2 regions of the Kribbella sp. NPDC003505 genome follow, and region 2 is predicted to be linked to the other one. Evidence: riboswitches for the same ligand, from Rfam matches in the RefSeq annotation. Region 2 holds a riboswitch; the other holds the start of a gene.

Region 1 (15,044 bases), on a different contig from region 2:
GAGGCCCTCGCGCACGACCCGCTGCTCGTCAAGCGCCTGCGCCGCCTCCGCGCCGCCCGCCAGCGCGCCCGCTCCGCACGCCGCCTGGGCATCGAGGTCTGACCATGTCCCGCCGCCTCAGGGCGTGCCTGGCTGCCCCGCGCCCGCGGGGTGAGCAGGGGCAGGTGCTGTCCTCCCTCGTCGCTGTGGCTGCCGTGGTCGCGATCGTCGCCGGACTGCTCGTGCTGTTCGGGACCCGGGGCCACGACAGCAAGGCCGACGAGAAGCCGGCCGGCGCGAGTACGCCGAAAGCGTCGGAGAAGCCGTCCGCCGGACCGACGACCGTCGGCGCCAGCGTGCCGCGGCCGTCCACCAAGCCGACGAGTGCCCCGACCAGCGCTCCGTCCACCGTGCCCAGCAGTGAGCCGCCGTCGACGGTGCCGACCCAGCCGACCCAACCGACCGAGACCACGCAGCCGCCGAAGCCGACCCAGCCGGTGACGATCCCGGCCGAGGAGCGCCCGGCGATCGAGGTGTACAACAACACCTCGCAAAAGGGCCTGGCCGACTCGGTCGCGAACCGGGCGCGGCAGGCCGGCTGGACGGTGGCGGGCTCGCCGGACAACTGGCACGGCAAGATCGCCGAGAGCACGGTGTACTACCCGCCGGGCATGCTCGACGCCGCCAACCAGCTCGCCCGCGACCTCGGCGTCGGCCGGACCAAGGGGGCGCTGGACAACATGAAGAAGGATCGCCTGACCGTGATCCTGACCTCGGACTACTCAGGATGAGTACTCCGGTCATTCAGACCGAGGCGGGACGGGAAGGCTGGGAAGCCATCGTCTCGGACCCGGCGAGTGCCGTGATCTCGTCGGACTTCGACGGCGTCCTCTCGCCGCTCGTCGAGGACCCGGCGTTGTCCCGCCCGGTCGAGGGCGCCCTGGACGCGCTGGCCCGGCTCGCCCGGAGCGTGAACCAGGTCGCGATCGTCACCGGACGGCCCGCGCTGGTCGCCACCGAGCTGTCCGGGGTGAGTGGTCACCCGGGGCTCGGGAATCTCGTCGTCCTCGGGCATTACGGGCTGGAGCGCTGGGACGCCGCCACCGGCAAGGTGACGAGCGAACCGGTGCCGCCCGGTGTCACGACGGCTCGGGACCGGTTGCCGGGACTGTTGCGCGAGGCCGGCGTACCGGACGCGTTCGTGGAGGACAAGGACAGCTCGCTGGCGGTGCACACCCGCCGGCTGGACGATCCGGTCGCGGCCTTCGAACTCCTCCGGGCGCCGTTGACCGCACTCGCCGAGGAGACTTCGTTGCGGCTGGAGCCGGGCAACCTCGTGCTCGAGCTGCGGCCGCCCGGGATCGACAAGGGCGTCGCGCTCCGCGGCCTGATCGAGTCGACCGGCGCCCGATCGATCCTGTACGCCGGTGACGACCTGGGCGACCTCGCGGCGTACCGGGCGATCCAGGCCGAGCGAGAGACCGGGCTGCGCGCCGTACTGCTGGCCACGCGGTCCTCGAACGCCACCGAGCTGATCGAAGCCGCGGACGTCGTCGTCGACGACCCGAGCGGTGTGGTGACCGTGCTCACGGCGCTTTCGGACGCGATCTCAGCACGCTGAGGGTCTGCGTCACGGTCTTGCCGATCGGCTGGATCGGCCGCTCGACGTAGCCGCCGTCCTTCAGGTTCGCGAGCCGCTCGAACGGGTTCCGCGACGCCGGGTCGCCGGTGAGCAGGAACGAGACGACCACGCCCACGACGTACAGCGGGAGCATCAGCAGGCCGATCAGGCAGAAGTACTGCCACGAGTGCCGCTCCTCGTGCCGGACCAGGGCCGGGTTGTCGAAGTACGAGCGGTCGTGCTTGCTGAGTACGACGTTGCCGATCGTGAACGCGCCGGCGATCGGGAAGCCGAGCTTGTACTCGTTCGCGAAGAACAGCCCACGCGGCCCTCGAGTGAACTTGGCCCGCCCGAGCACGCCGACGAAGGCGCCGGCCACGGTGGACAGGTTGACGAAGTTGCCCACCACCTTGACCCACTGCCAGGCGTTCATGGGGATCAGTATGAATTCTGTCGGAGCGGTGGGTAAGACTTGGCGGGTGAGTTCGGTGGTGCGGGTCTGGCGGCCTGGGCGGGTCGTGGATCCGCAGTCGGTGATCGGCGGGCTGCGCAAGGGGCCCGGTGACCCGGCGTACGTGTTCGACGCGGGGCGGCGGACCGTGTGGCGAGCGACGCGGACGCCGGACGGGCCGGTGCTGCTGCGCCTGACGCCGTACGCCGGATTCGTCGAGACGGAGGCCTGGGGGCCGGGGTCGGAGTGGGCGCTCGACGGGGTGCCGGAGCTGCTCGGCGACCGGGACAGCTGGGACGGGTTCGAGCCGCTGCCCGAGCACCGGGTGCTGGTGGACGCGGCGCGGCGGTTCCCGCATCTGCGGGTGCCGCGGACCCGGGCGGTGTTCGAGGCGATGGCGGCCGCCGGGATCGAGCAGGTGGTGACCGGCAAGGAGGCGTTCCGGGCGTGGCGGCTGCTGCTGCGGGAGTACGGCGAGCCGGCGCCAGGGCCGCATCAGCAGGGCAACCGGGTGATGATGGTGCCGCCGGCGCCGGAGGAGTGGCGGCAGATCCCGTCCTGGCAGTGGTTGCGCGCCGGTGTCGAGGGCCGGCGATCGCGAGTCGTCGTCACGGCCGCGACCCGGGCGAAGGCGCTGGAGCGGACGCTCGAGCTGAGCGACTCCGCCGAGATCGAGCGGCGGCTGCGGTCGCTGCCGGGAGTCGGCGTGTGGACGGCGGCCGAGGTGCGCCAGCGGGCTCACGGAGACGCGGACGCGTTCTCGTTCGCGGACTACCACGTCTCGCGCAACGTGTCGTACGCGCTGATCGGCGAAGAGCTCGACGACGACGGCTGCGCCGAACTGATCGAGCCGTACCGCGGCCACCGCTTCCGGGTGCAGCGCCTGATCGAGCTGGCGGGCATCGGCCATCCTCGTTTCGGCCCGCGCAAGTCCCTGCCGACGCACACGCCAGGGGCCACGCATCGCCTGAGGTAGCTCTGGGCACAGGTGCCTGACGATGATCATCAACGGGGACGGCCTGTATCTCGTGGCAGGCCTGGCGCTGCTGCTCGGTGCCGTACTGCCCCGGTTACTGGCGCGGTACGCCGTTTCCGCGCCGATCGCCTTCCTCGGTGCGGGCCTGATCCTCGGCCTTGCCGTCGACCGCGCTGACCTGAGTCCGATCGCGCAGCCGACGCTGACGAAGCATCTGGCGGCACTGACCGTGATCGTCGCGCTGATGGGCGTCGGCCTGGCCATCGACCGGCCGATCAGCCTGCTCACCTGGGCAGTCACCTGGCGGTTGCTGTTCGTCGCGATGCCGGCCGGGATCGCGGCGCTGGCCGGGGCCGGCTGGCTGCTCGGGCTCGCACCGGCGACCGCGCTCCTGATCGCGGCGGTGCTGGCGCCGACGGATCCGGTGCTCGCGTCCGACGTCCAGGTGGAGGGACCGACGACTGGTGAGGACGCGGAGCTGGACGAGGACGACGAGGTGCGGTTCGCGCTCACGTCCGAAGCGGGCCTCAACGACGGGATGGCGGCGCCGTTCGTGTACCTGGCGGTCTTCGTGGCGACCAAGACCCTGTCGCCGTGGCAGTGGGTCGCCTGGGACGTGGTCGGGAAGTCGGTGATCGGGGTCGCGATCGGCTTCGGGGCGGGCTGGTTGCTCGGGCGGATGACGTTCTCGGCGCCGTCCCGGAGCCTTCGGCTGTCGGAGGCCCGGGAGCCGGTGCTCGCGCTCGCTCTGACGGTCGGGGTGTACGGGCTCACCCAGGTGCTGCACGGGTACGGGTTCATCGCCGTGTTCGTCGCGGCGCTCACGCTGCGGTCGGTGGAGAGCAAGCACGCGTTCCACGGCGAGCTGCACGACTTCATCGGTGAGCTCGAACACATCCTCACGTGGGGCGTCCTGCTCCTGCTCGGCGCCGCGGTCACCGCCGGGCTGCTGAAGCCGCTCACGGTCGCAGGCGCCGCTGTCGGCGTACTGCTGGTCTTCGTGGTTCGTCCGCTGTTCGGGTGGCTGTCGCTCGCGCGCTCGGGGCTCCGGCGGTCCGAACGCTGGGCGACGGCGGCGTTCGGCGTCCGCGGCGTGTCGTCGGTGTACTACCTCGCCGCGGTCGGAGCGCATTTCCGGGACGACCTGCCGTGGCTCTGGGCGACACTGGGGTTCACGGTGGTCCTGAGCGTTGTTGTGCACGGGGTCGCGGCGACGCCGGTGATGCGCTTCCTGGAGCGCCGGGGCTGAGATCCCGCGTCTCGGATGCTGGGAACGCGGGACACAATATGGACCCGATTGGGTAATCTCGGGGGAGCTCATCCAGAGGGACTGAGGGAAACGGCCCGTTGACGTCCCGGCAACCCTCCCCGTCGAGACCCCGTCCGGGGCTCTCCGCGAGGGAACGGTGCCAAATCCGTCCCGCGCCGAGATCCGGCGACCGGGGAAGATGAGGAGGGAACCTCACTCATGAGCCTGACCGCCACCCACACGATCCGTGAAGGTGCCTTCGGCAACGGTACGCACCTGAGCTGTCGCGCCTGTGGGGCGAAGTCGCCGCTCGGCCCGTTCTACGCCTGTATGGAGTGCTTCGGTCCGCTCGAGGTCGGGTACGAGTACCCGAACATCACCCGCGAGCAGATCGAGGCCGGCCCGAAGAACATCTGGCGGTACCAGCCGCTGCTGCCCGTCCCGGTGGACGTGGCCAGCTTCCCGAACACCGAGCCCGGCTACACCCGGCTCGTCGACGCGCAGAACCTGGCCCGCGAGCTCGGGCTGCGCAAGCTGTGGGTGAAGGACGACTCGGGCAACCCGACGCACTCCTTCAAGGACCGCGTCGTCGCCTCCGCCTTGAGCGCCACCCGCGAGCTCGGCATGAAGGTCTTCGCCTGCCCGTCCACCGGCAACCTGGCGAACGCGGTCGCCGCGGCCGCCGCCCGGGCCGGCATCCGCTCGGTCGTGTTCATCCCGCACGACCTCGAGCGGCCGAAGGTGATCACGACCGCTGTGTACGGCGGGACGCTGGTCGCCGTCGAGGGCAACTACGACGACGTGAACAAGCTCGCCTCCGAGATCGCCGGCGAAGAGGAGGGCTGGGCGTTCGTGAACGTGAACGTCCGCCCCTACTACTCCGAAGGCTCCAAGACGCTCGCCTTCGAGATCGCCGAGCAGCTCGGCTGGCGGCTGCCGCAGCAGGTCGTGATCCCGGTCGCGTCCGGGTCACAGCTGACCAAGATCGACAAGGGCTTCACCGAGCTCGGCAAGCTGGGCCTCGTCGACGCCACCGACTACAAGGTGTACGGCGCGCAGGCGACCGGCTGCTCGCCCGTCGCGCAGGCGTTCCGCGACGGCCACGACGTGGTCAAGCCGGTGCGCCCGGACACGATCGCGAAGTCGCTGGCGATCGGCAACCCGGCCGACGGTCCGTACGTGCTGGACGTGGCCCGCCGGACCGGTGGCGCGATCGAGGACGTCAGCGACGACGAGGTCGTCGAGGGCATCCAGTTGCTGGCCCGCACCGAGGGCATCTTCGCCGAGACCGCGGGCGGGGTGACGGTCGCGACGCTGAAGAAGCTGATCGCGACCGGTCAGCTCGACCCCGAGGCGGAAACGGTGATCATCAACTCCGGCGACGGGCTGAAGACGCTCGACGCCGTGGCCGACCGGGTCGGCCCCAAGGTGACCATCCCCGCGTCGTACGACGCCTTCGTGAAGGCAGGCCTGCAGTGAGTGTGAGCGTTCGCGTCCCGACCATCCTGCGGCCCTACACCCAGGGCGTGTCCGAGGTCTCCGCCGAAGGCACGACCCTGACCGAGGTGCTCGACTCGCTCGACGCGTCGTACCCCGGCATCAAGGGCCGCGTCCTGGACGACTCGGGCGAACTCCGCCGCTTCGTCAACGTGTACGTCGACGACGACGACGTCCGCTTCGCCGAAGGCCTGCAGACCACCATCAAGGACGGCGGCCAGGTCTCGATCATCCCCGCGGTCGCCGGCGGCTGATTAAGCTGCTCTGATGCGAGCGGTCGTTGTCTCGGAGTACGGCGTACTGCCTGAGGTTCGTGAGGTTCCGGAGCCTGTTGCCGCGGACGGTTCGGTGGTCTTGAAGGTCGAGGCCACCGGGCTGTGCCGCAGTGACTGGCATGGGTGGATGGGGCACGACTCCGACATCGTGTTGCCGCATGTGCCGGGGCATGAGCTGGCCGGGACGATCGCTGCGGTCGGGGCCGGTGTGTCCGGGTGGGCGGTCGGGGATCGGGTCACGACGCCGTTCATCTGCGCGTGCGGTTCGTGTGAGCAGTGCCTTGCCGGTGATCAGCAGGTCTGCCCGAATCAGTTGCAGCCCGGGTTCAACTATTGGGGCTCGTTCGCCGAGTACGTCGCCGTACCGTACGCCGAGGTGAACCTGGTGCGGTTGCCCGACGACATGGACTTCGCGACCGCCGCGGGCCTGGGCTGCCGCTTCGCCACGTCGTTCCGCGCCGTCGACCAGGTCGGCAAGGTCGTCGCCGGCGAACGCGTCGCGATCTTCGGCTGCGGCGGCGTCGGCCTCTCTGCCGTCATGATCGCCGCAGCTCTTGGCGCCGAGGTGATCGCCATCGACACCAATCCGGCAGCCCTGACCTTGGCCCGCACCTACGGCGCTTCGCACATCCTCGAAGCCTCCGCCGACACCGTCAGTCAACTGCGCGATCTCGGCGGTGCACACGTGAGCATCGATGCCCTCGGATCCAGCGATATCGTCCAGCAGGCCCTGACAGCTCTCCGCCCCCGCGGCCGCCACGTCCAGGTCGGCCTTCTCCCCAGCGGCGTCCAGCTGGACGTAGGCCGCCTCATCGGCCAGGAACTCTCCTGGCTGGGCAGCCACGGCATGCCGGCCCACGCGTACCCCGAGATGCTGGAGCTAGTTGCCACCGGCAACCTCAAGCCGGCCGAACTCATCACCCGAACCATCACCCTCGACGAAACCCCCGCGGCCTTGGCCGACCTCTCCAACGGCACCCCACCCGGCGTCACAGTCATCACCCCGTAGCCGGTTCTGCACCCGGTTACAGGCGGATCAGGTAGACCGTGGGTGGGCGGCCGGTGCGGCCGTGTTGTTGGGTGCCGGTGGGGGCGGCCAGGCCTGCTCGTTCGAGGCGTTTGAGGACTCGGCGGGCGGTGCGGAGTTGGACGGCGAGGTGGTCGGCTACGTCTTGGGTGGTGAGGCCGTCGGGGAGGGCGGCGGTGAGTTCTCGCATGCGGGCGAGGGTTTGGGTGTTGAGGCCGACGCGCCGGGCCAGGAGCGGGAGGCTTTCGGTGCCGCGGGCGCCGGCCGGTTGTTCGCCGGAGGGTTCGATGACGATCTCGACGTCGTCGGACATCGAGACCACCCCGGCAACAGTGCCGATCGAGGCGGCGCGGCCGACTGCCCGGCGGGCGAGTGCTTCGGCTTCGGCTGCCGTCCGGCCGACGCCGAAACCGACGTACGCCGTGGTGTGCCGGGCCGCGAGGCTGTCGAGCAGCGGCATCCGGGAGAACTGTTCGGTGGCCTGTTCGAGCAGCCCGCGGGTGGTGACGACGAGGTGCCGGCCGTCGGGCAGGGCGGCGAGGCTGCCGCCGAGGGTGATGAGGTCGGCGGCCAGCGCGTCGTCGGGTTCGGGGAGGTCGATGACGCCGAGCGCGACCTGGGCGTCGCCGACGTGCTGGCCGGTGGTGGTCAGGATCAGCGCCTGCAGGGTGGAGCGGATCGAGTACCGCGACGGCGCCAGCCGCACGGACGGCATCTCGTTCTCGATCAGGTGGAACGCCGAGCCCAGGCAGCTGATGGCGACCTTCGTGTCGTGCTTGTCCCGCGCGGTGCGGTGGAACGCGACGATGTCGTCCGACGTCAGGCCCGGCCGGTACGGCAGCACCTGGATCTGATCGGTCGGCAGCTTCGCCTCGATCAGGGTCTCCAGGACCTCGGTCCGCCGCAGCGTGTCGATCGAGAACTGGGTGACGTTGTGCCCGAGCCGGAGCAGCTCGACCAGTGCGCGCAACAGGGTCGCCCCGTCGTACGAGACGTACATCGCGGGCCGGTCGATCACCCCGGCCTCGGTGGCGATCGTGTACGGGACGACGCCGGTGAACAGGAACGCGTCGACGTCGCTGTGCGCCTGCTCGACGAGCTCGACGGCCTCGGTCTCGTGCCGGTACGGCAGCGGCAGCAGTGTGGTCCCGCTGGGGGCGCCGACCACGGTCACCCGCTGGACCAGGTCCTCCGGCCCGACCACCCCGACCGCTAGCGCCATCAGTCCACCGAGCCTGGAGCTGAGCAGATCCTCACGGCGGTCCTCCGACGACTTCTGGTCTGGCCCTCAAGTCGCAGAATAGCGCAGCGGGCTCCGAGATCTTGACGTTCAGGCCTTGCTCTCCTAGTTTCGGTCAATACCACAATTGCCGCCACCCCTTGCGGTGGGCACGGGGAGCGTCGGTGCGGTGGAGCGAAGGAGGGAGCGCGCCACCTCACTGCTCCCTGGCTAGTGCAGCTCCTCGAGGCAGCGGATCACCAGATCGCGCTCGCCCGGCGGCAGCTCCGGCCCGTACGGGTCGTGGGCGGCCGCGCCCGGCACCAGCCCCTCCCATTCGGCCGCCCACAGCATCCGCTGCACGTAGCCCTCGATCGGCGCGTAGAACGTCGCCGCCGCGAACCGGTCCAGCCGCTCCGACGCGGTCAGGAACCCCGAGTGGTCGCCGGCCGTCCAGGCCCGCAGTACGGCGGCCGACAGCTCGACCTGCGCCGACGCGATCCCGACGAGCGCGGTGTCCGCGCCCCACATGAACGACGGCCCGTACATCCGGTCCTCGCCGGTGATCAGGAGCTTCCCGGTGCCGCGCCCGGCCCAGATCGCGTCCTGGCAGCCGATCGCGCGGTCCAGCGTCGCCGTCTTCACGCCGAGCATCGCGTCCAGTGACAGCAGATCCCGGATCAGCTCGGGCGGGTACGGGTACCCGCCCGCCTCGCCGTGCAGGTAGAACCCGACGAGCGGCAGCCCGCTCTCGGCCGCGACGCGCTCGTGCAGCGCGACGGCCTGCGCGTGACCGTCCGGCCGCTCGCCCAACGCTGCCAGCGGATACACCATCACCGCATCGGCGCCGCCGGCCGCGGCGGCCCGTGCCATCTCCACCGTCGCGTCCGCGGCGTCCTCCAGCGACTGCGCCGCGGTGGCCTTCGGTACGCCGACACCGGCGACGATCGGCACGTCGGTGGCGGACCGCCATGTCTCGAGCACCTTCGCGCGGTCGCCCGGCGTCAGGTACAGCCCGCGGCCGGTGTGCGCCCACACGGCGACGCCGCCGATCGCGTGTTTGGTCAGCGTCACGGCGTACGCCGAGAGCGCGTCGTACGCGACGACGCCGTCGGAGTCCATCGGGGTGACGACCGCGGGAAGCAGCGTCCCGCGGAGCCTTTCGACGAGTGGATGCATGATGTCCTCTCAGACCCCTGTTAGACCTGGTGCCCGAGACCGGGGCGTTTCGGTACGTCGATCCAGCCGTCGCAGTCGGCGAACACGCTCGGGGCCAACGGGTCCTCGTCGACCATCAACGGCCCCACCAGGTCCGCCGCGACGGTCGCTCCGGGCACGGCGGCGGCCAGGTGTACGGCGGCCAGTGTGGCCACGCCCAGCTCCGGCATCGAGCCTACCTTCACCGCCAGCCCGGCGGCCTCGGCCACCGCGGCGATCTGCAGCGCCCGGTGCAGGCCGCCGACCTTGAGGATCTTGATGTTCAGCACGTCGGCCGCCCCACGGCGGGCGATCTCCAGCGCGTCGTGCAGTGAGTGCATGCTCTCGTCGACCATGACCCGCACGTCGAGGCGGTCCCGCAACCGCACCAGGCCGGCCAGGTCCCACCGTGGCAGCGGCTGCTCGAGCAGGGTCAGCCCGGCCGCGCTCATCTTGGCGAGGTACGGCAGCGCGGTCGTTGCGTCGTACCCCTCGTTGGCGTCCAGGCACAGCTCGGCGTCGGCGGGGATCGCGGCGCGGACGGCCCGGATCAGCTCGAGATCCTTGGCCGGGTCGTGGCCGCCCTTGACCTTCAGGTGCCGGAACCCGCGGCCGGCGTACTCGGCCGCCTCGGCGGCCATCTCGTCGAGCGTGCCGAGGCCGACCACCCAGGTCGTTTGCACCCGGTCCCGGACGCTGCCGCCGAGGAGGGCGTGCACCGGCCAGCCGCTCATCCGGCCGGCGAGGTCGAACAGGGCGATGTCCAGGCCGGACTTGGCGACCTGCTGGCCGCGCAGTACGCCGTCCATGGCGACGTGGGCGCCCGCACGGTCGAGCGGGTCGTGGCCGATCAGCGCCGGTGCGAGGTGCTCCTCGATCGCGGCCTGGACGCCGGCCAGCGTCTCGCCGGTGTACGCCGTCATCGGCGAGGTCTCGCCGATCCCGACGTCGCCGTCGGCCGTGTGCACCTCGACGACCAGGCTGATCAGCTCGTTGCTGACCCCGCTGCTGATCTGGAACGGCCGGCGGTACGGCGCGCTGACCACACGCGTCTTGACCGCGCTGATCGGCGCCGCCCCGGCCGGCAACCCCGCCGGTAGTGCTGCAAGACTCATTTCCGGCTCCTAGGGTCGCAATCTGCGCGGAAAGCATTTACGGTCAAGACCGTAAATACCGTGAGCGCTCCCTGTCAACGGAAGGTGGCACCCCGATGCGGCTGGGTCTGTATCTGAACCTGTACGGCACCCCGGACGAGCGGCCGCACCTGGCCGACGCCGTCGAGCAGGCGCGACTGGCCGAGGAGGCCGGGTTCGAGTGGGTCGTGCTCGGCGAGCGGCACCTGCACCGGCCCGGGTACCACGAGATCCTGACGTCGATGACCTGGCTGGCCGCGCACACGTCGCGGATCGGGATCGCGACGGCCGGCATCGTGGCGCCGTTGTACGACCCTGTCGTGCTCGCCGAGACGCTGGCGCACATCGACGTCCTGTCCGGCGGGCGGCTGACGGCCGGATTCGTGCTCGGGTACCGGCCGGAGGAGTTCGCGCTGTACGGCGTCACGCAGGCCGAGCGGGTCGCGCGGTTCGAGGAGTGCCTGGACATCGTCACCAGGCTGTGGACCGAGGACGAGGTCAGCTACGACGGCAAGTTCACAACCATCAGCGAGGCCTACCTGTCGCCGCGCCCGGTGCAGAACCCGCGGCCGAGGCTGTGGAACGGCGGCCGGGTGTCCGCGGTGCTGGAACGGACCGCCCGGATGTGCGACGGCTGGACGACGTCGTTCAACGAACTGGACGCGGACCTGCCCGGCAAGATCGCCGAGTACCTCTCGTACCCGCGCGGCGAGGGCACGCTCGGCGCCGAGGTGATCCTCTGCCGGGAGGGATTCTGCGGGTCGACCTCGCAGGACGCCCGGCAGACGCTCGAGGAGCCGCTGCGCGACCTGTACGACGCCTACACGGGCTGGAAGCGCACCTCCGCCGACGCGAGCCGCTACACCCAGGGCTGGGACGAGATCGCCGACCGCAGCGTGATCGGCTCGCCGGCCGAGTGCGCCGAGCGGCTGGCGCACTACGAGCAGATGGGGGCCGACGGCATCGTCCTGCGGATCCAGCCGCCGGGGATGCCGCAGCGTGACGTGCTGCGCTCGATCGAGGCGTTCGGAAATCTCATCGGTTCCAGGTGAGGCGTTACGCAGGGTGTACGTCGTAACCTCTTGGTGACGGAGGTTGTCCCGCCACTGCCGGCGGGACACGGCTGACCGTCGACGGGAGGCGAGCGGGATGGCCGAGGTGGTCTTCTGGATTGTCGTCTTCCTGCGCTTCGCCGTACCGCTGCTGATCCCGCGCTGGCCGCTGCCCGCGGTGCTGGCCTCGCTGGTGCTGGACGCCGCCGACCAGACGATCTTCCAGGCGTTCGGGTACGACCCGCCGTTCTACCAGAGCTACGACAAGGCGATGGACGTGTTCTACCTGTCCATCGCCTACCTGGCGAGCCTGCGCAACTGGTCGAACCTGCACGCGGTCAAGGTCAGCCGCTTCCTGTTCTTCTACCGCCAGATCGGTGTGCTGCTGTTCGAGCTCACCGGTGTCCGGGCGCTGCTGCTGATCTTCCCGAACACGTTCGAGTACTTCTTCATCGCCTACGAGGGGATCCGCGCCCGCCGGAACCCGCTGCGCTACAGCCTGCGGTTCTGGGTGCTGGTGGCCGCCGGGATCTGGATCTTCGTCAAGCTGCCGCAGGAGTACTGGATCCACGTCGCCGAACTCGACTTCACCGACACGGTCCGCGACGTCGCCTGGTTCGGGCCGGCCGTGGTGATCGGCCTGCTCGCCCTCGCCGCCGTGGTGTGGTTCGTGGTGCGGCCGCGACTGCGGCCGCCGGACTGGCGGCTGCGGCTGACGGCCGATCCGCTGCCGGCCGCGATCGACGAGGCCGGCGAGCGGGCCGCGTTCCGGGCCGAGCACGGCAGGGTCTTCGGCTGGTCGGCGGTGGAGAAGATCTTCCTGATCGGCATCATCAGCGTGATCTACGGCCGGGTGCTGCCGGGCGTCGACGTCAGCGACTTCCAGCTCTTCCTCGGGATCGCGTTCTTCGTCGTGATCAACTCCGCGATCGGCCTGTGGGCCGCCCGGCGCGGCTACGGATGGGACTCGGCCGCGATCTCGTTCGCCGTGGTCTTCGGGCTGAACGTGCTGATCGTGTTCGTCGAGGACCTGCTGCTGAGCCGCCGGGGCGACGGCCTGTCGCTCGGCGACACGTTCTTCTTCATCTTCCTGTTCAGCATCCTGACGGTGCTCTACGACCGGTACCACCCGGTCAACGAGTACCGCACCGCCGCCGCGAAGAACGAGGTCACGCCCTAGACCGCACACCGAACCGAGGAGCTCACGATGTCAGACGGCGACACCCCCGGGACGCACCGGCGCCCGGGCGAGGTCGAGGTGCCCGAGTGGCCGAGCCGATGGGTCGGCTGGATCCTCTTCGCCGGCGTGATGATGATCGTGCTCGGCATCCTGCACGCGTTCCAGGGGTTCATCGCGATCTTCCACGACGACTACTTCCTGGTCCGCACCGCCCGGCTGGCGATCGAGCTCGACTACGACTCCTGGGGGCTGATCCACCTGATCCTCGGGCTCGTGGTGGTACTCGCCGGGATCGCGCTGCTCGACGGCCGGCTGTGGGGACGGATCGTCGGGGTGGTCCTGGCGGTGCTCAGCATCGTGGTGAACGCCGCCTTCCTCGCGGCGTACCCGATCTGGTCCACGATCCTGATCGCCGTCGACATCCTGGTGATCTGGGCCCTCACCGTGCACGGCGACGAGATGCGGACGATGCTCGAGGCCCGCAAGCGCTAGGTCTTCGGGTCGGGTTGTGCATCGGCGGTGGGTTGCCGGGTCGGAAGGTGGGCCGACAGGAACAGGGACAGCAGCGAGATCAACGCCAGGGCGGCCAGGGACGCGCGCAGCCCGTCCAGCCGGGCCTGCTCGTTCTCGTCGATGACGGCGTCGGCGGTGGTCTGGTCCACCTTGGCGTCGGAGAGCGCCTGACTGAGCTGGTCGTTCGAGACGAACGGTACGCCGCCGGCGAGCTTCACCTCCGCCTGCGACGACACGCTCGCGGGAACGTCCGGATTGTTCTTGATCCCGGTCAGGAACGACGTGGTCAGCGCCGAGATCAGGATCGCGCCGGCCAGGGCGGTTCCGATCGAGGAGCCGAGGAACGTGATCGAGTTCTGCAGGCCGCCGACCTCGCCGCTCTCCTCGTCGGGGACCGAGCTGACGGTGACCGCGCCGAGCTGCGACGCCAGCGCTCCGATGCCGAGCCCGGCCAGCAGCAGCGGCACGGTCACGACGTCGGCCCCGACGCCGATGTCGAGCCCTGCGATCAGCAACACGATCCCCAGGAACAGCATGGCGAAGCCGACCCGGACCACGCGCCGCGGCGATGCCTGCGGCCGGAGCCTCGGTACGCCGATCGCGGTGGCCAGCAACCCCAGTGACAACGGCAGCAGCCGCAGCCCGGTGTCGATCGCCGACAGGCCGAGGGCGACCGACAGGAACAACGGGACGACGAAGAACAGCCCAGCCTGCAGCAGGTACTGGAAAAGGAACGAGGTGAGCCCGGCCCGGAGCCGTTGGTTGCCGAACATCGCCGGGTCGACCAGGACCGCCTCCCCGCGGTTCGTCCGGCGGCGCTCCCAGGCCATGAAGCCGACGAGGACGGCGCCCCCGCCGAGGATCAGCCAGACCACCGGCGACAGACCGAGCCAGGACGGGGCGCCCTGCTTCGGGTTGACGAACCCCCAGGAACCTGCCCGCAGGACCCCGAAGACGATCAGACCGAGCCCGGCCGCGGACAGCGCCGTACCGACCAGGTCGAGCTTCGCGGAGCGATCGGCGGGTACGTCGGCGATCCGGCGGGTCATCGCCAGGATGCCGAGCACGATCAGGACCTCACCGGCGAACACCCAGCGCCAGGACAGGTACGTGGTGAACAGGCCGCCGATCAGCGGGCCGAGCGCGACGGCGATCGCGGCCGCCGCGGCGACGGCGCCGTACGCGCGCGGCCGCTGGGACTTGTCGAAATTGGACGCGACCAGCGCGACGATGGCGGGCATGATCAGCGCCGCGCCGATCCCTTCCAGCCCTGACCAGCCGATCATCAGCACCGTCAGGTTGGGCGACAGCGAGGTGGTCAGCGAGCCGGCCCCGTAGATGATGCAGCCGATCCCGAAGGCGCGCTTGCGGCCGAGAATCTGGCCGAGCTTCCCGCCGGTGATCATCAGCGAGGCCATCACCAGGGTGTAGAGCGTGATGGCGGACTGGATCCCGGTCACCGTCGTCCCGAGATCCGCGGCCACCGTGGCGATCGACACGTTCATCACCGAACTGTCCAGCGCCATCAGGAACTGGCCGGACGCCAGAGTGATCAGAACCGTCCGCGAGCCGGTGGCCGTGCGCACGCCGGAGGCCGGCGCGTCGCTGCTCATCTGCGTACCCCTCCCCGTCCGGATTCCGGCCGGACGAGGTCAGTAGAGCGCACCCGCCCGGC
Region 2 (15,044 bases):
GCAATGACTGGATTGGCTGTGTTTGGAGGCTGGCTGCGCGGGCGTGACTAGGTCCTGTCTGGTGATCCAGCGCCGTCGCGAGGAGGTGCCGTGCCGAGTGCCCCGCAGTAGGCGATGGATTACCGGACAGGACCTAGACTCGCTCGGATGCCGATGTCGACTGCTGGAAGCGTGGAGGGTGGCGGTCGCGGGCGTACGCTTGCGCAGGTCTATCGACGGTTCGGTGAGGTCGAAGCGCCGAAGATCTCACCGGTGTACGCGCAGATCGCGATCGCGCTGAGTGAGTCGGACGAAGCGCTGCGGGTCATCGAGAGCGCCTCGCCACGCGGCCGGCGTCCGGCGGTAATCCTCGCCGCACTTCACTACTTGGCCCTCGGCGGCCAGGCCTCCGAGCTGGCCGCCGCCTTCGCCAGCACCGCAGCTCATCCCAGTCCGCCGGGCACGGAGATTGGTCGGGTGGCTGTGGGCGCGGTGGGGCGGCTGGGAGGGGCTCTCGTGGAGGTCGCCTCGGGGCGGAAGGTGTCGGGGGACGAGGGTGGACGGCATGCCCTGGTGTACCCGGCTGTTGCTGAGGTGGCGCGGCGGGTGGGGGCGGAGTCGGTCGGGTTGGTTGATGTGGGGCGGTCGGCTGGGCTGAATTTGACGGTTGATCGGGTGGGGATCACGTACGGGAACGGGCAGTCGTTGGGTGATCCGGGGTCGGCGGTTCAGGTGTCGGCTTCGGTTGTGGGTGAGGGGCGGGTGCCGTCTCTGGGGATGCCGGAGATTGGGGCTCGCGTGGTGGTTGATGCGGATCCGGTTGATGTGACGGATGCGGATGCGGTGCGGTGGCTGCGGGCGTGTGTGCCGCCGGATCAGGTGGAGCGAGGGGCGAGGCTCGAGGCGGAGTTGGCGTTGGCGTCGGCGGCTCCCCCGGAGCTGGTGCGGGGTGACGTTGTCCAGGTGCTGCCGGAGGCGATCGGGGCGGTGCCGGATGTAGTACTGCCGGTGGTGATCACGACCTGGGCGTTGTCGGGTCTGGATCTCGAAGGACGGTTGCGGTTCCTGCAGCGGCTGGACGAGGCAGCGACCCGGCGGCCGGTCGCGTGGGTGTCGGTGGAGGGGGTCGGGGTCGCGCCGGGAATCCCGACGTTCGGCGATCGGCGGGCTTCCGGGCACAGCATTCTCGGGCTGGCAGTGTTCGATCACAGCTCGCTCCACGCCACCGCAGTCGGCCGCTGCTGGCTCCGCGGCGAAATGCTCACCTGGCTGGCCGAGTCGTAAGCCCACTGACCGTCGTTAGCCCGCTTGAGCGTCGTCAGCCCGCTGGCGGCGTCCCGAGCCGACCGGGCGACTCCTTGGGCCATCTGGGCGAGTCCTGAGCCCGGCTCTCCCTCGCTGGACCCCTGGGCGCGCCGGACGCCTTGTCCTGCTCCCCCCGCGCTGGCCGGTCCGCGGGTCCGACTGGCCCCTTGCGCCGACCGGACCCAGGCCTGGCAGCCCTAGGTTTGGCCGGTCCCTAGATCCACCATCCCCAGGGCTGACCAGCCTTAGGACCGACCGTGCCGTAGGCCCAGGATCCCGGCGGTCACGCCGTACCCGTTCCCACCTGCCTTGGAGCCTGCACCTGTCGCCCGCGGCACGCCGTACACGAACAATCCCGGCAGCACACCGTGCCCGCGGCATCGGGTTCCGCGGCGGCACACGCCTTGCTCGCTGCCCGCGTGTGTGAGCAGTCCGCGGCAGCACGCCGTAGTCGCACGCACCAGTTACCGAGCGGTGCACGTGTTGCCGATGCCGCCATCAGCGAACAGTTCCCGGCCGGACGCCGAACGCGGGCAGTGCCCGGCGGGACGCCGTACCAGTCCGTACCGGTTCCCGGGCGGCACACGCGGTGCTCGCGGCCGGGTTGTGCGATCAGTTCCCGGCAGCACGCTTTACCCGCACGCACCGGACCCCGGACCCCAACACCTGTCGCACGCGGCACTGCACGCCGTACGCGGAACAGTCCCCGGCGATAGGCCGTACCCGTCCGCACTTGTCCGGCGGCACACGCCATGCTCACTGCCCCTGGGTGCGGACAGTCCCCGGTAGCACGCCGTCCCCCGCACGCACCGGAACCCCGGACCTCGCACCTGTCGCCTGCGGCACGCCGTATGGGGGCAGTGCCCGGCGGGACGCCATCCCCGGCAGCAGGCCGTACCCACACACCGGAGCCCCCGACCTCGCACCTCGCCTGCGGCACGCCGCGCCTGGGCAGTGCCTGAGGGGACGCCATACCCGTCTGCACGAGGTTCGGGGGCGCGCGGTAAGCCGGGTTCGGCGGTTATGGGAGGGGGCGTTTGGCGGCGGCTCTGAGGCGGAGGGCTCGGAGGAGGTAGTCGAGGCCTGTGACGAGGGTGACCAGGACGGCCGCGGCCATGATGATGACGGCGGGCCAGTGGATCAGGGCGACGTCTTGCCAGGGGAGGAGGTAGAGGCCCAGGGCGATGGCTTGGAGGACGGTTTTGAGTTTGCCGCCGCGGCTGGCGGGCATGACGCCGTGGCGGATGACCCAGAAGCGGAGGAGGGTGACGCCCCATTCGCGGACCAGGACGACGACGGTGACCCACCACGGGAGTTCGCCCAGGTACGAGAGGCCGATGAAGGCGGCGCCGGTGAGGGCTTTGTCGGCGATCGGGTCGGCGATCTTGCCGAAGTTGGTGACCAGGTTCCAGCGCCGGGCGATGTCGCCGTCGAAGCGGTCGGTGACGATGGCGACGACGAACGCGGCGGTGGCGAGCAGCCGGTCGCCGGTGCCCTCGCCGCCGTCGCGGAGCAGGAGCCAGACGAACAGCGGTACCAGGACCAGCCGCAGCACCGTGAGCGCGTTCGGCAGGTTCCAGGCGCTGGGCGCGTGGAGAGGACCGCCGGCGGCGCCCGGTGCCGGGTTCGTCGGGGGGTTGCTCACGCGGTCAGGTTAGCTGCCGGACGGCCGCTTGGGGTGCTCACGAGTGCCGCGAACTCGGCGATCAGGTCAACACCGTCGCTCGCGACGACCTTCGCGGACACCAGATCGCCCACGCGGACGCCGTCCGGAAGGCCGGTCAGCGTGGTGATCCCGTCCACCTCCGGGCCCTGGTGCGCGGCCCGGCCCTCGGCAGACTGCCCGGAGACAGACGCGACAGCGTCCGACCCGGCAGCGTCCGACCCCGAGGCGTCGCAGGCGTCGGAGGCGTCGGAGGCGTCGTCGAGGGATTCGACCAGGACCTCGACCAGTTCGCCGATGCGGGACTCGGCCCGCGACGAGGTCAGGTCCTCGGCCAGGCGGGTGACGCGGTCCAGGCGGGCGGCGATGGTGTCCTCGTCGAGCTTGCCGTCGTACGTCTCGGCCTCGGTGCCGTCCTCGTCGGAGTAGCCGAAGACGCCGATCGCGTCCAGGCCGGCGCGGGAGAGGAAGTCGCAGAGGATGTCGACGTCCTCCTCGGTCTCGCCCGGGAAGCCGACGATGACGTTGCTGCGGATACCGGCGCTAGGCGCGGCCGCGCGGACCTGGGCGATGAGCTCGAGGAAGCGCTCGGAGTCGCCGAAGCGGCGCATGCGGCGCAGTAGCGGGCCGGAGGCGTGCTGGAAGGACAGGTCGAAGTACGGCACGACGCCGGGGGTGCCGGTCATCGCGGTGATCAGGGTGGGGCGCATCTCGGCCGGCTGCAGGTACGAGACGCGCACTCGGGTGATGCCTGCGACCTGGGCGATCTCGCCGATCAGGGTTTCGAGGAGGCGGAGGTCGCCGAGGTCCTTGCCGTAGGAGGTGGAGTTCTCGGAGACGAGGAAGAGTTCGCGGACGCCGTTCTCGGCGAGCCACTCGGCCTCGCGGAGCACCTCGCCCGGGCGGCGGGACACGAAGGCGCCGCGGAACATCGGGATCGCGCAGAACGCGCAGCGGCGGTCGCAGCCGGAGGCGAGCTTCAGCGGGGCCATCGGGCCGCCGTCGAGGCGGCGACGCATGACGCGGGGGCCGCTGGCGGGGGCCGTCGCGAGGTCGGGGGCGTCGATCTTCAGCTCTTCCGAGGCGCCGGTGACGAAGCGTCCCTTGAGCTCGCCAGGAACGCTCGGAGTGGCGCCGGCCGGCCTGAGCTGCTCGGGGATGTGCGAGCCCACAACAGCAGCCTGCTCGGAGGCGCCGGACGAGTCGGGGGTCGTTGCGTCGCCGTGGCCGGGGATGGCTACGCCCGGGGTGGTGTGGCGGTCGGCGGGGGCGAGTGGCAGAAGTTTGCGGCGGTCGCGGGGCACGTGGGGCTGGTGCTTGGCGCCGGAGAGGATGCTGCGGAGGCGGTCCGAGATGTCGGTGTAGTCGTCGAAGCTGAGGATCGCGTCCGTCTCCGGGAGGGCCTCGGCGAGTTGCTCGCCGTACCGCTCGGCGAGACAGCCGACCGCGACCACGGCCTGCGTACGCCCGGACTCCTTGTAGTCGGCGGCCGCGAGCAGCGTGTCGACGGAGTCCTTCTTCGCGGCCTCGACGAAGCCGCAGGTGTTCACCACCACCGTGTCCGCCTCGGCGGCGTCGTCGACGAGCCGGAATCCGCCGGCTTCGAGCCGGCCGGCCAGTTCCTCGGAGTCGACATCGTTACGGGCACAGCCCAGCGTGACCAGGGCGACGGTGGTGGGTGGCGTAGTCATCCCCCCGAGTATGACGCGCTGTGCACGTCCCCACCTAACTCAGCAGCTTCAGGACCCGGTGCCGGTGGTCTTGCTGAGCGTGCCGTCCGGGTGGGCGGTGAAGCGGTAGAGCTTGGTCGGGATCTGCTTGCCGTTCAGCACGACGACGAGGTTGGCGGGGTTGCCCACTGTCACCCGGATGTCGCCGGAGCTGGTGACGGACTGCGCGATGCCCGGGCCGAGGCGGCCCTGGAACAGGCGGCGGTTCTTCTTGTCGCGGACCGTCAGGTACGTGCCGTTGCCCTTCGCCGTCAGTGTCAGCGAGGTCTTCAGCACCGGCGGCTTCGCCGAGGTCGGCGTCTTGGTGGGCTGAACGCTCGGCTGCGGCGTCGGCTTCGGGGTCGGCGTCGTAACCGTCGCGGTGGCGGTCGCGGTCTTCGACGCGTTGGCCTCGATGTCGCTGGGCAGGGTGAACAGGCGCACCATCCCCCAGCCCATTAGGATCACCAGGATCGCGCCGACCACCAGCGCCCAGCGCGGCCGCGCCGGACGTAGCGTCGGGGCCTTGACCGCGGCGCGCTCCTCGCGGCGGGACTTCTCCTCCTCGACGGCGTGTTCGGCGTCGAAGGCGGCGAGCAACGGGGCGGGGTCGGCCTTGACCACGCGAGCGATCGACCGGATGTGCCCGCGGGCGTAGAAGTTCCCGCCGCAGCGGGAGAAGTCGTCGGCCTCCATGGCGATCAGCAGCCCGGATCTGATCCGGGTCGCAGCGCTCAGCTGCTCGATCGTCATGTCGGCCCGCTCCCGGGCCGCCGTGAGATCGCTGCCGATGCTCACTTCGCCACCACCCTCTCGTTCGTCGCCCTGTCCCCCGGACGGGCTGTGCTCGCCCACGGCAGTGCCGCGGACATCATCTCAACGGCCCTCGCCCGACGGAGTCACGGACGAGTCAGAGTTGTTCCCTGACCGGACATCTCGCATCGGCCAGCATGTGCAGCGCCTGCACCACTTCCCCGTTGGACGGCCGGGCCGTCAACCCGAACGGTATCGCGAGCGAGGCCCCTGTCAGGCGCCGGTTGGCATCGGTCGTCTTGCGGGTCGAACTCGGCATCGCGCCGAGGATCGGCCCGGGATCCTGCAGATGTACGGCGATCCGCCCGTCGTCGAGCGGATGCCGCCGCTGCAGCACCGTCACCTCTTCGATGTCCTCCCAGCGGGTCCCCACCCACTCGCTGCCGATCCGCAGCCGGATGCCGACGTCGTCGGCGACCAGCATCTCCCCCACCGTCAGCGCGCGGGCGCAGACCACCGCCAGCACCGCGAACGCCGCGGCCGCGAGCCAGCGCAGGACGCCGGTCGGGCTGGTGGATCCCGACGCCGCGAAGCCGATCGCCACCAGCGCCGCGCCGACGGCGAGTCCGCCGTGCACCTTCTGGGAGGCCCGGACGGTGAACGGCGTGGGCTCGGGATCGACGTCGAATCGATCCTGCCTGGGCACTGCGCTCGCGGCGGTCACGGTCTCACTCTCCTCGGAGGGTGGTGATGAAGTCCTCTAGGTCGTCGGGCTTGACCAGGACGTCCCTGGCCTTGGAGCCCTCACTGGGACCGACGACGCCGCGGCTCTCCAGGATGTCCATCAGCCGGCCGGCCTTGGCAAAACCGACGCGGAGCTTACGCTGCAGCATCGACGTGGAGCCGAACTGGGTGGAAACGATGAGTTCCGCCGCCTGCACCACGAGGTCCAGGTCGTCGCCGATCTCGTCGTCGAGGTCCTTGCTCGGGCCGGGGGCCGCGGTGACGTCCTCGCGGTACGTCGGCTGCAGCTGCTCCTTGCAGTGGTCGACGACGCCGCGGATCTCGCTCTCGGTGACCCAGGCGCCCTGGATACGCATCGGCTTGCTCGCGCCCATCGGCAGGAACAGGCCGTCGCCCTGACCGACCAGCTTCTCGGCGCCCGGCTGGTCGAGGATGACCCGGCTGTCGGCCAGCGACGAGGTCGCGAACGCGAGCCGGGACGGCACGTTCGCCTTGATCAGACCGGTGACGACGTCCACCGAGGGCCGCTGGGTGGCGAGCACCAGGTGGATGCCGGCGGCGCGCGCCAGCTGGGTGATCCGGACGATCGAGTCCTCGACGTCGCGCGGCGCGACCATCATCAGGTCGGCGAGCTCGTCGACGATCACCAGCAGGTACGGGTACGGCGTGAGCACCCGCTCGCTACCGGGCGGCGGCTTCACCTTCCCGCCGCGGACCGCCTTGTTGAAGTCGTCGACGTGCCGGAAGCCGAAGGCCGCCAGGTCGTCGTAGCGCATGTCCATCTCGCGAACGACCCACTGCAGCGCCTCGGCCGCCTTCTTGGCGTTGGTGATGATCGGCGTGATCAGGTGCGGGATGCCCTCGTAGTTGTTCAGCTCGACCCGCTTGGGGTCGACCAGGATCATCCGCACCTCGTCGGGGGTGGCGCGCATCAGGATCGACGTGATCAGCGAGTTGACGAACGACGACTTGCCCGATCCGGTGGCGCCGGCCACCAGCAGGTGCGGCATCTTCGCCATGTTCGCGACGACGAACCCGCCTTCGACGTCCTTGCCGAGTCCGGCCACCATCGGGTGGTGGTCGTTGCGGGCGGTCGCGGACCGGATCACGTCGCCGAGGCTGACGATCTCCTTGTCGGTGTTCGGGATCTCGATACCGATCGCGGACTTGCCCGGGATCGGCGACAGGATCCGGACGTCGGCCGAAGCGACGGCGTACGCGATGTTCTTGGACAGCGCGGTGACCTTCTCGACCTTGACCGCGGAGCCGAGCTCGACTTCGTACCGGGTGACGGTCGGGCCGCGCGTGTAGCCGGTGACCTGGGCGTCGATGCCGAACTGCTCGAACACCTCGGTCAGCCGGTCGACGACCTGGTCGGACGCCTTGGTGCGGGCCTTGTGCACCGAGCCGGGCTTCAGCATCTGCCCGTCGGGCAGCGTGTAGGTGATGTCGCCGGACAGGCTGAGCTGCTCGACCCGCTGCGGCAGCGGCGTGTGCGGCGGCGGCTCCGGCGCCGGCGCCGGGGGCTTGCTCGAGGCGGCAGGCGGCTCGAAGGCAGGCTCGGCGGCAGCAGCCTCCTCGGCGCTGTCGACGTCGTACGCGTCCTCCGGCGGCTTCGCCTTCTTGCGGCCGCGCTTCGGGGCTTCCCCGAGCACCGGCGAGTCGTACGGCTTGACGGTCGGCTCGCCGTCCTCGTCGAGCTCGGCCTTCGCGCGCCGCTGCTTGCGGGTCAGCCGGACGGTGTCGTCGGTCGGCGCAGCGGCCACGGACGGCGCGTCCTCGGGCAGCTCGGTGCGTCCCATCAGGACGTCGAACGCCGCGCGGAACCGCAGCGGGATCGCGTACACCGGCGTACCGGTGATCACCAGCGCGCCGAAGATCGACAGCAGGACGAGCAGCGGGGCGGCGACGTACTGCGTCAGCAGGTCCGACAGGAACGACGAGATGAAGTACCCGATCGCGCCGCCGGCGTCACGCAGCGGGCCGTCGGCCGGGTTGCTCGGGCGCGGCAGGCCGTTGGCGATGTGGATCAGGCCGAGGACGCCGAGGCACACCGCGGTCCACCCGATGACCTGTCGTCCGGCAGGGCCGTTGCGGTCAGGGTGACGCAGCGTGCGGATCGCAATGACGACCAGCATCAGCGGCAGCGCCCAGCCGAGCATGCCGATGCTGCCGCCGACGACGGTCCGGACGCCGTTGCCGACGGCGCCCGGGAGGTCCCACCAGATCGCGGCGGCCACGACGACCGCCAGACCGATCAGGAACAGGCCGGCGCCGTCCCGGCGGTGCTCCGGCTCCAGGTCGCGGGCGCTGTGACCGATCCCCCGCACCATGCCGCCGAGCAGGTGCGCGATGCCGATCCAGATCTTCACCACCCCGCGGCCGAGCGCGAGCATGGCGGCCGCGAACGGGCCCGGTCCGCTGTTTTTGGGCGTGCTGGTCCGCGCGGCGGTGGTTCCACCGCCGCGCTTCGTGCTCTGCCCACGCTTCTGGGCGCCTGACGGACGGGGGCGTCCACCGGCCGCCGAACGGGCCGTGCTCGGCCGTTTGGCTGCCGACTTCTGCGCCCGCGCCGGGGAAGACGTGCGGGTCGCCATATCGTTCAGGCTACCCCGATCACCCCTCGAGTCCCACGTGTCACACGCCGATCACGCTGCCCCATCCGTAGCGTCACGACACGCGCGTACGCCGCCGCAGGCGCTCCAGGTGCCACAGCACGACGTACCAGGCGAGCGCGGCCAGGCCGCCGGACACGAGCCCGGACAGCACCAGCCGTACGGCGGTCTCCCCGGCGAACTCGCCGTCCACCCGGCCGAGCTCGACGATCGCGCCGGTGACACCGAAGACCACCAGCGCCGCCAGCACGAGATATCGCACCCAAGACGGCACCCCGGAGACGACAGCAGACGGCGAGGTACGGCGGTACCAGCGGTAGAGCCAGACGGCGAGGACGAGACAGCCGCCGACCGTGCTGGCGTACTGGAAGACGCGGTTCACGTCCCACGCTCCTGTCACCCGTGCCCGGAAAACGTCGGGGAACTGTCGGACGAAGTACCCGTCATAGTGAGTGAACGAGTCCCAGACGACATGGGTCAGCGCACCCACAAAGGCGGAGGCGACCACCCACACCGGGCGGGGCCGGTCCGCCGCGGGCAGGCGCGCCGCGAGGGCGGGCGGGGCCAGAGCCGTGAGAGGTCGCCGCAGCGCCAAGTTGAAGCACAGCAAGAGCACGAGCGCCAGCAACGGATCCAGCCAGAGCGTGGACCAGAACTTGTGGGTGAGAGTCAGCGTGAAGTTGCCGTTGATCTGCGTGGCGATCCGGTAGATCGGCCCGACGTACAGCAGGTCGGGAGCCACCGCGCCGGCCACGAGAGCCGACGCCACCAACGGACGCCGGCACAGTGGAAGGACGGCCGCGGGGTGGGCGAGGGTGAACGGCACGGCGGCAGCCTAGGCGCGTGGCAGGTCGTGTTAGGCGCCTGTGGTCCCGTCGAGTTGCTCCCGCAAGAGGTCTGCGTGGCCGCAGTGCCGGCTGTACTCGCCGATCAGGTGGATGTAGATCATCCGCAGCGTCGAGTCGATGCCCTTGAACGTGAACCGCTCGTCCAGCGAGTGGCCGGCCGCGGCGTCGTCGGAGAGCTTCCACTCGGCGATCAGACCTTCGTACGCCTCCTGCGCGTCGGCGGCGTCGACCAGGTCGAAGTCGGCGTCCTTGCCGAGCTCCAGCGGGAACACCGGCTCGGCGGGGACCTCGGCGAAGTGGATGCGGAACCAGATCCGCTCGACCTTGGTGAGGTGCCGGATCAGGCCGAGCAGCGACAGATTGGAGGGCGGCGACGGCCGTTCGGCCAGTTGCTCGGCGGTCAGCCCCGTGCACTTGAACAGCAGCGTGCGGCGGTAGAACTGCAGATAGCCTTGCAGCAGTTCGCGTTCCGGCGCGGTCAGCGAGCCGTCCGGCCGCTCGACCACAGGTGCTCTCCAGGTCATCGACTTCCTTACGTCGTCCCACGATGTGTTCACTCATCTCATCACATGAGATCGTCACTGGCGGCAGCCGTGTCCCCTTCGTTACCGTTCTCGGCAGGTCATGAGTGCCAGCGACAAGCCCCGGCTAGCTGGCCGGCAACCCTCCTCCGCGGTGGGGTGCCCCGGGTGAAGACCAGGTCGTGCGGATACCCCGTTCGGCAAGTGCGGACTTCCCTGGGAGCAGCGTCATGTCGATCCTGTCCATCCTCGAGCCGGCCAGTACGACGACTTCGCGGCCGACCGTCACGCGTCAGGTCACCGGAAACATCCCCGCCACCGTCGGTTCGGACCTGCTGGTCCCGCTCGCCGACGGCCGGGTCACCGACTACGCGAACTTCGACCACGGCGCGAGCGCGCCGTGTCTGGAGTCCGTGCGGGCCAGCGTCGAGGCCGCGCTGCCGTCGTACGCGTCGGTGCACCGCGGCAACGGGTACGCCTCGCGGATCACGACCCAGTGGTACGAGCGGGCCCGGGCCGAGGTGCACGCCTTCGTCGGCGCTCGCCCCACAGACCAGGTGATCTTCACCCGGCAGACGACCGACGCCCTCAATCTCCTCGCCCACGCGGTGCCGGCCGACGCGACGGTCCTCGTGTTCGAGTCCGAGCACCATGCGGCACTCCTCCCCTGGCCGGCCGAGCGGACCGTCCGCCTCGGGGCCCCGTCCAGCCCGACCGAGGCCGTGACCCGGGTCGCCGACGCGCTCCGTCAGGCGCCCGAAGGTCCCCGCCTCGTCGTCATCACCGGAGCGTCCAACGTCACCGGCGAGATCTTCCCGATCGCCGACATCGCCAAGGTGGCCAAGGCCCACGGCGCGCGGGTCTGCCTCGACGCCGCACAGCTCGCTCCGCACCGCGCGGTCGACATCGCCGCTCTGGACGTCGACTGGGTTGCCCTGTCCGGTCACAAGCTCTACGCGCCGTACGGCGCCGGCGCGCTGATCGGCCGCTCCGACTGGCTCGACGCCGCCGACCCGTACCTGTACGGCGGCGGCGCGACCCACGCCGTCACGGGCGACACCGTGGTGTGGACGACCGGACCGGCCCGCCACGAGGGCGGCTCCCCCAACGTGATCGGCGCCATCGCCCTGGCCAGCGCGTGCGCCGCGATCAGCAAGCACCGCGACGCCATCGAGCAGCACGAGCGCAGCCTGCTGGCCCGGCTACGTACCGGACTCGCCCAGATCGACGGCGTCACGACGTACTCGATCTTCGGCGAGGAGGCCGACCGCGTCGGCACGGTCTGTTTCACGCTCGCCGGCCGCACCTCGACGCTGGTGTCCGCGGCGCTCAGCGCCGAGTACGGCATCGGTGTCCGGGACGGCAAGTTCTGCGCCCACCCGCTGGTCGGCCACCTGCTCGCCGACTCCCCCGAGCACGGTACGGCGGTCCGCGCCAGCCTCGGCCTCGGGACGACCCGCGAGCACGTGGACCGGCTCGTCAACGCCGTCCGCACGCTGGCCACGACCGGTCCGCGCACGGAGTACACGGAGAGCGCCCACGGCTGTCAGCCGGCGGACGACCCGCGGGACCTTCAGGCCCCGCGGATCTGGTAGCCCCAAGCAGCCCTCCTACTGCTCGGGAGGTACGAGACCTACATGGTGAGCAGCAAACGCCAGTAGGTCCGCCCACTCCGCCGCGACCATCGCGGCGGGCTTTCCGAAGCCATGGCCGGTGTTGACCTCGACCCGGGTCAAGACTGGCCGCGGACCGGACTGGGCATGCTGTAGCGCCGCGATGAATTTGTGGCTGTGCAACGGAACGACCCTGTCGTCGTGGTCCCCCGTGACCACCAGCGTGGCCGGGTACGACGTCCCGTCGCTGACGCGATGCAGTGGCGAGTACGCCAGCAGGTCCTCGAACTGCTCCGGATCGTCCGGCGAGCCGTAGTCGGACGCCCACGCCGCACCAACGGTGAACTTGTGGAAGCGCAGCATGTCCAGGACACCCACGCCCGGCAGTGCGGCCGCGAACAGGTCAGGCCGCTGTGTCATGACGGCACCGACGAGCAGTCCGCCGTTGCTGCGACCGTGAACGGCCAGCTGCGCCGGAGTGGTCACGCCGGTGTCCCGCAGGTCCTCGGCAACCGCGATGAAGTCGTCGAAGACGTTCTGCTTGTTCTTCAGCCGCCCTGCGTCGTGCCACTCGGTTCCGTACTCGCCGCCGCCACGCAGGTTGGTGATGACCAGCACGCCACCGGCAGCAAGCCATGCCGGCCAGCCGGGCCGGTAGTCGGCCTGGATCGGGATACGGAACCCGCCGTACCCCCACATGAGCGTCGGGCGCGGCTCGGAGAAGTCCAGGTCCGACCTGGTGATCAAGAAGTAGGGCACCGGGCCGGTCCGGCGTGTCACGGTGACCTGCGGCGGCGTGAAGCCCCCGGAGCCACGAACCAGCTCCGGCAGCACGCGTACGTCGCCTGACCCGGTCGAGACGACGTACGACAGCGTGGGGTCGGTCGTCGTCGACAGACCGATGAAGAGCTCGTCGTACTCCGGTCCGGCGTTGAGCCCCACAACTCCGCCGCCAGGTACGTTGACGACGCGCTCACCGGAGCCGTCCAACGCGTAGAGCGTGAGCACCGGCTGCGCGTCGACAAGTGTCAACGTGGCCAGGCCGCCCGCCGTACCGCGGACTGCCTGCAGCGTCGACTCTCCCTCCGGGATCAGGTCGGTGAATGAACCGTCCAGCGTCGACAGCACCACCCGGCCGCGGGACGCGTCCCGGTCGGTGCGCAGGACCAGCTGGTCGCCGGACATCCGCACGAAGGCGATCTCGTCCGCGAACTCGTCGACCACCTTCACCGGCTCGCCCAGGCCCTCCGAGGTGATCGGGTAGACCCACAGCCGGGTGGCAGGGTCGGTCCCCTCGGTGATGTGGACGACGAGGTACCTGTCGTCGTCGGAGATCTCCGGGCTGATGAAGAACCGGTCGTTCGCCGGGAAGCTCAGCACCAGCTCGTCCTCGGACTGCGGCGTGCCGACGCGGTGCAGCATCAGCCGTCCCCCGGACAACGACGTCGTGTCCGTGCCTTCGCTGCGGCCGCTCGCCGGGTAGTGCAGGTAGAGGTACGCCGAGCTGTCCGGAAGCCACGTCGCCTCGCAGAATTTGGCCTCCGACACCTGGTCGTCGACCGGCGAACCGCTGGCGATGTCGAGCAGCCGGAACGTCGTCCAGTCGCTGCCGCTCTCGTTGACGCCGTACGCGAAGTACTTGCCGTCGGGGCTCACGGTGAACGAGCCCAGCGAGTCCGTTCCGTCCTCGGACAGCGTGTTCGGGTCGATCAGCACCCGCCCCGCGGACAGCAGCTCGTCGAGCGAGTCGGCGACGAAGATCACGTCCTGGGCCTGGGTGCCGTCGTTGCGGCCGACGAAGTACCAGCCCGCCTTCTTCGCGGGCACACCGGCCCGCGGCCGCGCGAGGATCGCGGCCATCGTGGCCTGGAACCAGCCACGCTCGGGGTAGTCGGCCAGCTCGGCCTGGGTGAATGCGTTCTGCCGGTCGACCCAGTCCTGGGTGTCGCTCGAGTCAGGGTCTTCCAGCCAGCGGTAAGGGTCGGCGATCTGGTGCCCGTGCAACGTCTCGACCACATCGTCGCGGCGGCTCTCGGGATAGACGGTCATGGACACAACCTACTGGCGGACTCACCGGCCTGCCGTCACACTGCGAGCGTGACCACCACGCGACCGGTCGACGACCACGCGGACCAGGTGCGGGTCGCCGCCGCCGTGGCCGGCCCGCGGATCCGGCTGGACGTCCTGCAGCGGGTCGCCGGTCTCACCAGCGACGAGTTCGCGGCCGCGGTCGACGTACTGATCCGTGGCGGCGCGATCGTCGTGGCAGCGGACACGGGCGAGTCGTGGTTCGCCGACGAGTCGGTCCGCCGGGACACCGAAGCGCGGCTGGTCCTGAGTCGACGCGCCGACCTGCACCGCCGTACGGCCGAGGCACTCGAAGCCGACGCAGGCGCCGACCCGGCCGAGATCGCACGGCACTGGGCCGGAGCCGTCGCGGCCACGCCTGACGCGCTCGACCGGGCAGCGCTCCACCTCCGCCTCGCAACGGCCTCCGTCCGCGCCGGTGACCTCGCGACGGCCCACGCTGCCACGCGCAGCGCCGTCGCGGTCGCGAGGAGCGCGAAAACGGCCGAGCTGCTCGCCGAGGCAGCCGTCACGCTCGAGCCGATCGGCCAGTCGGAGTGGGACGGCGACATCGACCAGTGGTGCACCGAGGCACTCGCCGCAGTACACAACTCGCCGAGCACGAGAGTCCGGTTGCTGGCCCGGCAGTCGCAGGCGGCTGTCTACCTCGCGCGGTCGAGTGAGGCGCTCCAAGCCAGCAGTGAAGCGCTGGCCCAGGCCGAGGCGCTGCAAGATCCGTCCCTACTCGTGGAAGCGCTGACAGCGCGCCAGCTCGCGACGAGCGGGCCGGACGACGTGGCCGAACTGGCCGCCGCCGCGGACCGGATGATCGAGCTCGGTACGTCGACCGGTCGCGCCGAAGTGGAGCTGCGCGGGCGACTCTGGCGCGTCGACACGCTCTGGTACGCCGGGGATCTGGCCGCGATCGGCGGCGAGACCGGCCGGATCGCAAGCTGTGCGGGGCGTGCGGGCGGCCCGCAGGGTCAATGGCACGTCCTGACCACTCGTGCGTCTCTGGCCGCCGCCCGCGCCGAGTTCGACGACGCCGAGGCGCTGCTCGACGAAGCGCTCACCGTCTTCCGCGGCATCGGTCATCCGGCGGCGCACGGCGCCGACGTCGCGTTCCGGCTGGTGCTCGGCCATCATCGCGGCCACTCCCCCGACCTGCTGGGCAGCGCCGTCTGGCAGTTCGGAACCGACGCCCGCTGGGATCTCGCCGCCCGGCTG

The links. A riboswitch is a leader RNA that binds a small molecule or an ion and turns the genes downstream of it on or off. The one in region 2 is predicted to bind S-adenosylmethionine.
Region 1: linked by a shared signal. The riboswitch ahead of thrC (threonine synthase) and the one ahead of ABZX12_RS05450 (aminotransferase class V-fold PLP-dependent enzyme) in region 2 are both predicted to bind S-adenosylmethionine.

Annotation. Positions count from the first base shown of each region.
Region 1 covers NZ_JBEXNA010000006.1:370,254-385,297, forward strand. The annotation lists gene ABZX12_RS23000 (DUF3263 domain-containing protein) at 1-102, shown strand, start outside; gene ABZX12_RS23005 (LytR C-terminal domain-containing protein) at 105-770, shown strand; gene otsB (trehalose-phosphatase) at 767-1,600, shown strand; gene ABZX12_RS23015 (hypothetical protein) at 1,566-2,033, opposite strand; gene ABZX12_RS23020 (DNA-3-methyladenine glycosylase 2 family protein) at 2,080-3,027, shown strand; gene ABZX12_RS23025 (cation:proton antiporter) at 3,050-4,276, shown strand; SAM riboswitch class I at 4,342-4,482, shown strand; gene thrC (threonine synthase) at 4,496-5,755, shown strand; gene ABZX12_RS23035 (ubiquitin-like small modifier protein 1) at 5,752-6,027, shown strand; gene ABZX12_RS23040 (zinc-dependent alcohol dehydrogenase family protein) at 6,041-7,057, shown strand; gene ABZX12_RS23045 (hypothetical protein) at 7,074-8,297, opposite strand; gene ABZX12_RS23050 (dihydrodipicolinate synthase family protein) at 8,526-9,473, opposite strand; gene ABZX12_RS23055 (enolase C-terminal domain-like protein) at 9,494-10,606, opposite strand; gene ABZX12_RS23060 (LLM class flavin-dependent oxidoreductase) at 10,702-11,676, shown strand; gene ABZX12_RS23065 (hypothetical protein) at 11,774-12,856, shown strand; gene ABZX12_RS23070 (hypothetical protein) at 12,884-13,348, shown strand; gene ABZX12_RS23075 (MFS transporter) at 13,345-14,982, opposite strand.
Region 2 covers NZ_JBEXNA010000002.1:212,655-227,698, reverse strand. The annotation lists gene ABZX12_RS05490 (DUF2332 domain-containing protein) at 115-1,263, shown strand; gene pgsA (CDP-diacylglycerol--glycerol-3-phosphate 3-phosphatidyltransferase) at 2,306-2,929, opposite strand; gene rimO (30S ribosomal protein S12 methylthiotransferase RimO) at 2,926-4,638, opposite strand; gene ABZX12_RS05475 (helix-turn-helix domain-containing protein) at 4,687-5,454, opposite strand; gene ABZX12_RS05470 (hypothetical protein) at 5,567-6,133, opposite strand; gene ABZX12_RS05465 (DNA translocase FtsK 4TM domain-containing protein) at 6,138-8,750, opposite strand; gene ABZX12_RS05460 (DUF4184 family protein) at 8,824-9,594, opposite strand; gene ABZX12_RS05455 (DinB family protein) at 9,625-10,140, opposite strand; SAM riboswitch class IV at 10,237-10,350, shown strand; gene ABZX12_RS05450 (aminotransferase class V-fold PLP-dependent enzyme) at 10,368-11,732, shown strand; gene ABZX12_RS05445 (prolyl oligopeptidase family serine peptidase) at 11,748-13,799, opposite strand; gene ABZX12_RS05440 (LuxR C-terminal-related transcriptional regulator) at 13,848-15,044, shown strand, end outside.